2 regions of the Pararhizobium sp. IMCC3301 genome follow, and region 2 is predicted to be linked to the other one. Evidence: riboswitches for the same ligand, from Rfam matches in the RefSeq annotation. Region 2 holds a riboswitch; the other holds the start of a gene.
The links. Region 2 has a riboswitch for thiamine pyrophosphate ahead of RAL88_RS06640 (ABC transporter permease). Riboswitches for the same ligand answer to the same signal wherever they lie in the genome.
Positions count from the first base shown of each region.

Region 1: it holds a riboswitch for thiamine pyrophosphate, as region 2 does, so the genes downstream of both, RAL88_RS19895 (hydroxyethylthiazole kinase) here and RAL88_RS06640 (ABC transporter permease) in region 2, are expected to answer to the same signal.

Region 1 is NZ_CP132336.1:4,180,560-4,184,770, reverse strand. It holds gene thiD (bifunctional hydroxymethylpyrimidine kinase/phosphomethylpyrimidine kinase) at 1-501, opposite strand, end outside; gene thiE (thiamine phosphate synthase) at 501-1,148, opposite strand; gene RAL88_RS19895 (hydroxyethylthiazole kinase) at 1,145-1,888, opposite strand; TPP riboswitch at 1,879-1,991, opposite strand; gene RAL88_RS19890 (xanthine dehydrogenase family protein molybdopterin-binding subunit) at 2,124-4,211, opposite strand, start outside.
Region 2 is NZ_CP132336.1:1,377,568-1,381,778, forward strand. It holds gene RAL88_RS06630 (thioredoxin family protein) at 1-70, shown strand, start outside; gene RAL88_RS06635 (ABC transporter substrate-binding protein) at 71-1,003, opposite strand; gene RAL88_RS06640 (ABC transporter permease) at 1,018-1,893, opposite strand; TPP riboswitch at 1,914-2,057, opposite strand; gene RAL88_RS06645 (hypothetical protein) at 2,138-3,916, opposite strand; gene RAL88_RS06650 (adenylosuccinate synthase) at 3,964-4,211, opposite strand, start outside.

The DNA.
Region 1 (4,211 bases), 1.8 Mb from region 2:
TTGTTTGGCCTGGCTTTCCATCTCGCTGCGGCTGACTGCCAGATCTGCGCCCAGCAGGACGGCAGCTTCATGCAAATTCGGGGTGATGATATCCGCTACAGGAAGCAGATCGCATTTCAGACTTTCAACGGCATTTTCCGAAAGCAACAAATCCCCCGAGGTGGTGACCATCACCGGATCGAGAACAATTTTTTGCGCGCCATGGTGCGCCAGCCCGGCAGCTACAATCCTGATGATGGGCGCTTGCGACAACATGCCGATCTTGGTCGCCGCAACGTTGAAATCGGAATAAACCGAATCCATCTGGGCGGCGATAAACGCCTCTGGAACGTCATGAATTGCCGACACGCCAATGGTGTTTTGCGCGGTTAACGCCGTCAGGACGCTGGCGCCATAGACTCCGAGGGCGGAAAAAGTTTTCAAATCCGCCTGAATTCCAGCTCCGCCACCGGAATCCGAACCGGCAATGGTGACAGCAATCGGTGTGTTTATCGTGCTCATCAGGACCGTGCCCGCTGAATTGTGTCGCGAAAGGCCGCAGCTGCGCCCCGAACATCATCTTCCATGAACAGCGCAGAAATAAGCGCCACGCCATCGGCTCCCGCTTTTACCAACTCAAACGCGCTATTGCGGTCGATGCCGGCAATCGCGCCAACAGGGATCGGCTCTGCCATTGTGGTTCGGCACAGGGCGGCCAGTTCAACCCATCCGTCGATGCCGATACTAGTTGGATTGTCCTTGGACCGGGTCTCAAATACACCACCAATGCAAACATAGCTCAAATCCTGGCGGGGGAGCTGCATTGCCTGCTGCCTGGTTTTCACCGACAGGCCGATTATGGCACCGGGGCCCATTAGCCTGCGCGCCTCGGCCACCGGCATATCGTCCTGGCCGAGATGAACCCCGTCCGCCCCGATTGCCAGAGCGACATCCACCCTGTCATTGATCAGGAATGGCACCCGGCCGGCAATGGCGGATTTGATGGCCTTGGCATGAGACAGCATGTCCCGCGTTGAACCGAGTTTGTCGCGCAGTTGCAGCAGGGTGCAGCCCCCGGCAATTGCAGCATCAGCCAGAGTGTCCAGATCGCGCCCCAGGCTGCGCTGCGGGTCGAGAATGCCATAAAGTGTCAGATCAACGGGCCTCATGACAAATGTCCGAATTTTTCAATATCCGCAGGTGTAAGCCGGTACAGTTGGTCCAGAAAGGCCGGGACAAAACTGCCCGGACCCTGTGCTTCAGCGGCGGCCAGTTGCCCGGCAACGGCAAAGCTGACAAGAGCCGCGACAACGGCCAGATAAGGCTCTTCGCTGGTTGCCAGAAAGGCTGCCATCACCGCACCCAGTGCACAACCGGCCCCGGTCGTTTTCGCCATCAACGGATCGCCATTGTGTAAAGCGATGATGCGGTTGCGAAAGCGGATTGTGTCAGTCTCTCCGGTTTGCGCCACAATGGTGACGTCATCATCAGCATTCAGTCCCGAGACTTCCTCTGCATTGCCGCGCATCGCGGTTGGCCCCAAGCTCAATAGTGTGTTTGCCAGCGCCTTTCGCGAGGCTGATCGATGGGCAAAAACGGGGTCAAGAACAAAGGGACGGCCAAGTCCAAGCGCTGTTTCCGCGGCAATGCGTGCCGCTTTGCTGCGCTCCGCATCCAGTGTGCCCAGATTGATCAGAACGGCATCGGCGGCGCTGACAAAGCCACCGGTCTCCTGCGGAGCAATGGTCATTGAGGGTTCGGCACCCAGCGCCAACAGTACATTAGCGGTCAATGTCTGGGCCACGGAATTGGTGATGCAATGCACGCGCGGCTGCCTGCTGCGCACCCTGTCCAGCAGGATTGCGGCTTGCGTCTTCAAACAATCGGGAGATAAGCCTTTATCGAGCAAACCTCATTCCCTCCGCCAGCATGATCTGGATCAGGTTGTCAGGGTTGGTCACATGCCTCTCAGCCGACCGCCACCGTGGCAATCGGCACCCCTATGAGTGAAAAATCATTTACCATATTTCAGCAATTAAGCAATGCACAGCTTCAGGTGACGCTGCGCCAACCGTTTGAGCCGATAATCGGGCCGAAGCATGGCAGGCACCAGAGCGGAGCATATCCGCTCCCGGATGAAACCATCATGCGATTTTCTGCAAGGCCTCCCAGACACGCGACGGAGTGGCCGGCATATCGATATGGGTCAGTCCCGCGCCGTGGCTGAGTGCGTCGACAACCGCGTTCATGACAGCCGGACAGGAGCCGATCGAGCCGGCTTCCCCTGCCCCCTTGATGCCAAGAGCATTAGTCTTGGAGGGGACATTCCGGGTCTGGAAATTAAAATCCATAATATCATCGGCGCGCGGCATGCAATAATCCAGAAAACTGGCTGACAGGAGCTGGCCATCCTTGTCGTACACAGTGTGTTCAAGCAATGCCTGCCCGATCCCCTGGGCCACACCGCCATGGACCTGACCCGCCAGCAACATCGGATTTACGGTGACACCGAAATCATCGACAATGGTATAATTGAGAAGTGTCGTAACTCCGGTCTGCGGATCAATTTCCAATTCCACCGCGTGCGTGCCATTGGGATAAGTCGCCTCGTTCTGCCTGAATTCTTCCAAAGCAAATAGCTGTTCGCCGCTTTTCTCACTGCTTTTTTGGGCGATTTCTGCAAGGCTGATCTGCCGGTCGGTGCCGACCACTCTGACAACACCCTCGCTCAGTTCCAGATCCCGGGGTGCCGCTTCCAGCTCGTCAGACGCTTTTTCCTTGATCTTTTCGGCAAGCGACTTTGCCGCCCATTCCACTGACACAGCGCCGAGGGGAATCGACCGGGAACCACCGGTTCCCTTGCCCTTGCGAACCCGGTCGGTATCGCCCTGAACCACATTGATCCGATCATAATCCAGCCCGAGATGTCCGGCGATGAATTGCGCATAAGCTGTCTGATGGCCCTGCCCGTTTGACTGGGTTCCGATCAGCAGCGTGACGCTGCCATCATCGTTCAATTCAATGCGGGCCTCTTCCGATCCCGCGAATGCACAGGCTTCAACATAAGTGGCAAATCCAAAACCGCGATATTTGCCATTTGCCGCGCTCTGCGCGCGGCGCGCTGCGAACCCGGCGACATCGGCATTGTCCAGGGCAGCTTGCATCTGACCAGCGAAATCGCCGGTATCATACATCCGGCCACCCGGGGTGTGATACGGCATCTGCTCCGGCCGGATGAAATTGCGCCGCCGGATTTCAGCGGGATCAAGCCCGGATATCCGGGCAGCTTCATTCACCAGACGTTCAATATGATAGGCTGCTTCGGGGCGGCCCGCGCCCCGGTAGGCGTCCACAGGAACAGTATTCGTGTAAACGCATTTCACAGTGTAATCCATCACCGGAATATCATAGCAACCGGTGGCCATGGTGAGCCCGAGATAGGGAATAAATGGTGCATATTGCGACAGATAGGCACCCATATTTGCTGTCAGATCGACCCGCATGGCGAGAAACCGCCCGTCTGCATCCATGGCCAGTTCGGCGGTCAGAACATTGTCCCGGCCATGGGCATCCTGAAGAAAATGCTCCGAGCGGTCGCACACCCATTTGACCGGCGCGGCAAGCGCCTCGCTGGCCTTTATAACCAGCGGATATTCCTGATATACAAAGGCCTTGGGGCCAAATCCTCCACCCACATCCGGCGTGATGATCCGCATGCGTGCCGGTTCAATCCTGAGGATGTTTTCGCATATGATATCGCGCATGCCATGACCACCCTGAGTGCCCAAGGTTACCGTGAACCGGCCGCTCTCGGCATCGTATTCAGACAGGCAGGCGCGCGTCTCCATGTAGTTGCAGACCAGGCGATTGTTGATGATATCCAGCTTCGCGATTTTATCGGCTGCGGCGAAGGCAGCCTCGGTTTTCTCCGTATCACCACGATGGATCAGATTGGCCATATTGGACCCAAGTTCCGGCCAGACCAGCGCTGCGTCCTCATCAAGAGCGGCAGCGGTGTCCACAATCACATCCAGTGGATCGTAATCGATATCCAGCAATTCGGCTGCGGCCTGGGCCTGTTCGAGCGTTTCGGCAACGATGAAAGCAACCGCGTCTCCGACATGCCGGACAATCTGCTTTGCTAAAACCGCATGCTCTGTCGCCGCTGGCATCGTGCCGTCCGGCTGGCGTTCCATACCTTCACATGGCAGGGGCCCAAGATCGTCAACATC
Region 2 (4,211 bases):
GATTGCAAAGACCGGCAACGGGCCGCAGCAGCAAATGCCATCGATGGGGTGTTCCATCAAATGGCGCTGATCAGTTCAGCGGTCTGGCAATGCGTGCCATATCCGGCACTTCATCAATCAGGCCGCGCTCTTTCATGAAGGCTGCAAAGCGTTCATAGCGTGCCTTGTCGAACGCAAGCGGACGCTTGGCAAAGCGCGGCAGCGTATCGAACCAGGCCCTGCGGTTCAGCTCATCATCCAACTCGGGATAGGCCTTGACGAACAGCGCCAGCGCCTCCTCCGGATGGTTGGTCAGATAGATCGTGGCCGCCTCCACAGCATTCATAAATTTGCGGAAACGCGGATCGCCAGTCTTGTCCATATGGGCAATCAGGATCAGTTCATCATAGACCGGCACACCGTGTTCTTCGGGATAAAACGCTCTGCCCGGCCGCTCAACCAGATCCATTTGATTCAGTTCAAAATTGCGAAACGCACCGATGACCGCATCGACATTGCCGCTGATCAGCGAAGGTGACAGGGAGAAATTCACATTCACCAATTCCACATCATCAAGGCTGAGCCCGACACCCTGAAGCATCGCCCCGAGCAGTGCATCTTCAAAGCCACCGACCGAAAAGCCGACCTTTTTGCCCTTCAGATCCGACAGCGACTGGATGGGACCGTCTGCCAGCACCACCAGGGCATTCAGCGGTGTTTCCACCAATGTCCCGATCCAGGCCACCGGCAGTCCTTCCTTGATCTGCAGATGCAGGCTGGGCTGATAGGAAATTGCAATATCGCCCTGCCCGGCCGCCACCAGCCTTGGCGGCGCTGAGGGATCAGCCGGGGCGACTAAAGTCACATCCAGCCCTTCGCGCGCAAACAGTCCGAGTTCCTGGGCAATGATCAGCGGTGCATGATCCGGATTGACGAACCAGTCGAGCAGTACGGTCAACTTTTCCTGAGCCTGCGCACTGGCAATGCCGGCAAGAACAATAAAAACACTGAGAAAAAAACGCATGAGACATATCCTGTTCAGGTGGAGGTAAAAACGCCTGGTTGATTTTCCGGCATCCAGAAAACCAGCCGCCGTGTCAGTTGATCGGTTCCGATGCGCAACACCACAACGAACACCGCAAGTATGAAAAGCGCCGCAAACATCAGATCTGTCTGCATCCGCCCATTGGCGTGCAGCATGACAAATCCAAGACCGGCGGAAGACCCGACCCACTCGCCAACAACGGCGCCGATTGGCGCCAGACTGGCACCAACACGCAGGCCCGAGGACAGCGAGGGCAACGCGGATGGCAGCCGCAAATGGAGCAGGCTCTGCAGCGGGCTTGCCCCGGCAATTCGCCCCAGATCCAGCAAATCGGGGTCCGTGCGCCGCAGACCATCGAAAAACGCTGAGGTGATGGGAAAATAGATAATCAGTGTTGCCATGATGATCTTGGAGGCCAGGCCAAAACCGAACCACAGCACCAGCAGCGGAGCGATGGCAAATACCGGCAACGCCTGGGTTGCCAGCACTACCGGAAATACCAGCCGCGCAGCGGAAGCAGACAGTGCCATGCCAAGACCGGTCACAACGCCCAGCACAAGGCCGAGCACTAGACCTATGAGAATTTCACTTGCCGTAATGGCGGCGTGGCCAAGCAGATAGGAAAAATTGTTGTAAAGACTTGCCATGACCTGGAACGGCCCGGGCAGCACAAACGGCGGCAGATCAAACACAGACACGATTGCCTGCCACGCCGCCACCAGCACAATTGCAATTGCGATGGCCCGTAGCAGCCGCGCGAAGGCATTTTGAGCCCAAGCCTGCACGCCGGTCTTTACGCCGGTCTGCCTCACTTTGAAATTGAAAAACTGGCGCGTCACGCGGCTCGGCCCATCAAGGTTGAGGACCATGCGGAAAGGTGCGCATAACAGACATCAGCGCTTTTCGTCCCTTCGCCGGCATGATCCGGATCAGGTTCAAAGGGTCCGGAAACGCGTGCTCCCGTTCCATCTTTGGAACAACAGCCTGCTTCCATCTCAGCCCCGTTAACGCCGGGACACCCCTCGAAACAAATTCAGTCTAATGGACATCTTATCAATGTCCAGTCATTTGACCGCGTTGGCATAACCGCAGGCACGGCACATATTATAGGGTCTAGTTGCCCTGTTCCCAGGCGTCCAGCGCCTGGGAAAATACAACGTCACCCTCGCGGCCTTTTTCCAGCGTGATGATGGCCCGCTTGTTATTTTTGTAACGAACCGGCAGATCAAACCACGAGCCTTTGCGCAGCAGATCAAGGTTTTTGGCAATATTCTCAGGTGTCGCAGAGAGCGCCAGCCAGAACAGGGTATCAGACACTTTGACACCGGCCGATGCCAGCAATTCGCCCTGCGCCTCTTCGCTGGATTTCAACAACAGTGCCGGAATATCATCGATTCCACCGCCAACCTGTCTGGGCGGAGCCTGATATGAAATTTCAACGAGGTGGCTGGCTGATGACATCGATGGATCGTCATTCTTGCGGATAATGATATCAAGGGTCAGTCTGCGTTGCGGCACTTCAACACGGCCCACGATCACAGGCGATCCGCCTTCTTCCCGCAAGCTCCACGTCGTGCCGCCTCCGACAGCCTGGGATTCATCCGCAGTAGCCCCTTCTTCATACAGGATGGCGCGTTGTGGCAGCACACCTTCGCCAACTGCAGCGCTGACGTCGCCGCGTTCGATATTCGGGTTCATCTGCCCCGAATCATCGATGATGCGGCCGTCATTTTTGACCGACTCGGCCGGTGCAGCCACTGTCGGCGCTGCACCATTTGCCGCATCATTGGCATTGACCCGTCGTGGCCCATCGCCCGATGAACTTTCGCCAATCGCCGGCTTCAGCGGATTGACATCATCATTGCCATAGTCGAGCCAGCTCTCGAAATTGGCCATCACCGTGTCCTGGTTTTGATAGGCCCACCAGCCAGCGGCTCCCAGTCCAATAAGGAAAATCAACAGCAGCCATGGCCAGACCCGGCGCCGCCGACGGACAACCACCCGGTCCTGATCGTCGTCATAGTAATCATCTGAGTAAGCGCGTTCGCGCCCGCCCCCACCACGGCCGCTTTCTTCTCCACGGCGTCCATTGCGCCCGCTACGACCAGAACGGTTATTGCGCGGTTGTGCACGCTCGCGCTGCATTTGCTCTTCATCGAAATAATCGTCCTGATCATCCGCGACATCTGCAACGTCATCCATATATGGATCATCCAGCGCCGGGGCATCATAATACTCGTCGCGGCTGCTGCGCCGGGAAAGTCCGGGGCGCTGGCCCCGTTCAGGTGCCGGTTCGGCGGACTGAGCGCGTGCCGTTTCGCGCATTGCCGACTCTGCTTTCGGCCGCACCGGCTCGCGCAGGGCGGATGTTGCTCTGGAAGGAGCATCGCCCAGCGAACGCGCGGAAGCAACTGCAGCATCAAACGCTGCCACAGACGCCGCAGCCGGTTCAGCCCCAGCAACCGGAGCAGCTACTGGCTCGGACCTCAGCCGCGGCTGAGGAGCAACTTCGGACGGATTAGGCAAATCGGCAGCAACCGGCGTGCTGGCCGAGCGCCGCATATTCTCGGCTTCATCCTGAACTTGGCGCGAGGAACGATGAGCCCGGAAGCTTGCCTCTTCCTCCTCCTGATGCGCCAGCCGTGCCGTGTTTTCACGCTCGGAGTTGGTGATGATCTTCCCGGAAACATAATCCTCTTCAACGACACGGATACTGTCTTCCAGTTCAAGCCGCTGACGCGACACTTCTGATGGCGGCAGAGCCGGGTCCATGGCATCAAGTTGCCGGCTTATCGCGGTCCTGGCACGATCATAGACAGATCGTCGCGCCTGACCCGTTGCCACGGGAAGTGCTTCAATCGTTTTTCTCAACACTTTATAAAAATCAGCCATACGCTTACACTTTATCCAATAGTTCTCGCCCGGCAGTTGTCAGAACATTAATCATGAAACGGGTCGTGCACAAGAATTGTGTGATCCCGTTCCGGACTGGTTGACAGCAGTGCCACCGGCGCGCCAATTAATTCCTCGACCCTGCGAACATATTTTATTGCCTGGGCCGGCAGTTCAGCCCAGCTGGTTGCACCCGCTGTCGTGGCGTTCCAGCCCTCAAAACTCTCATAGATCGGTTCGATGCGGCGTTGCCCGCCCTGCGATGCGGGCAGATGGTCGATCATTTCTCCATCAA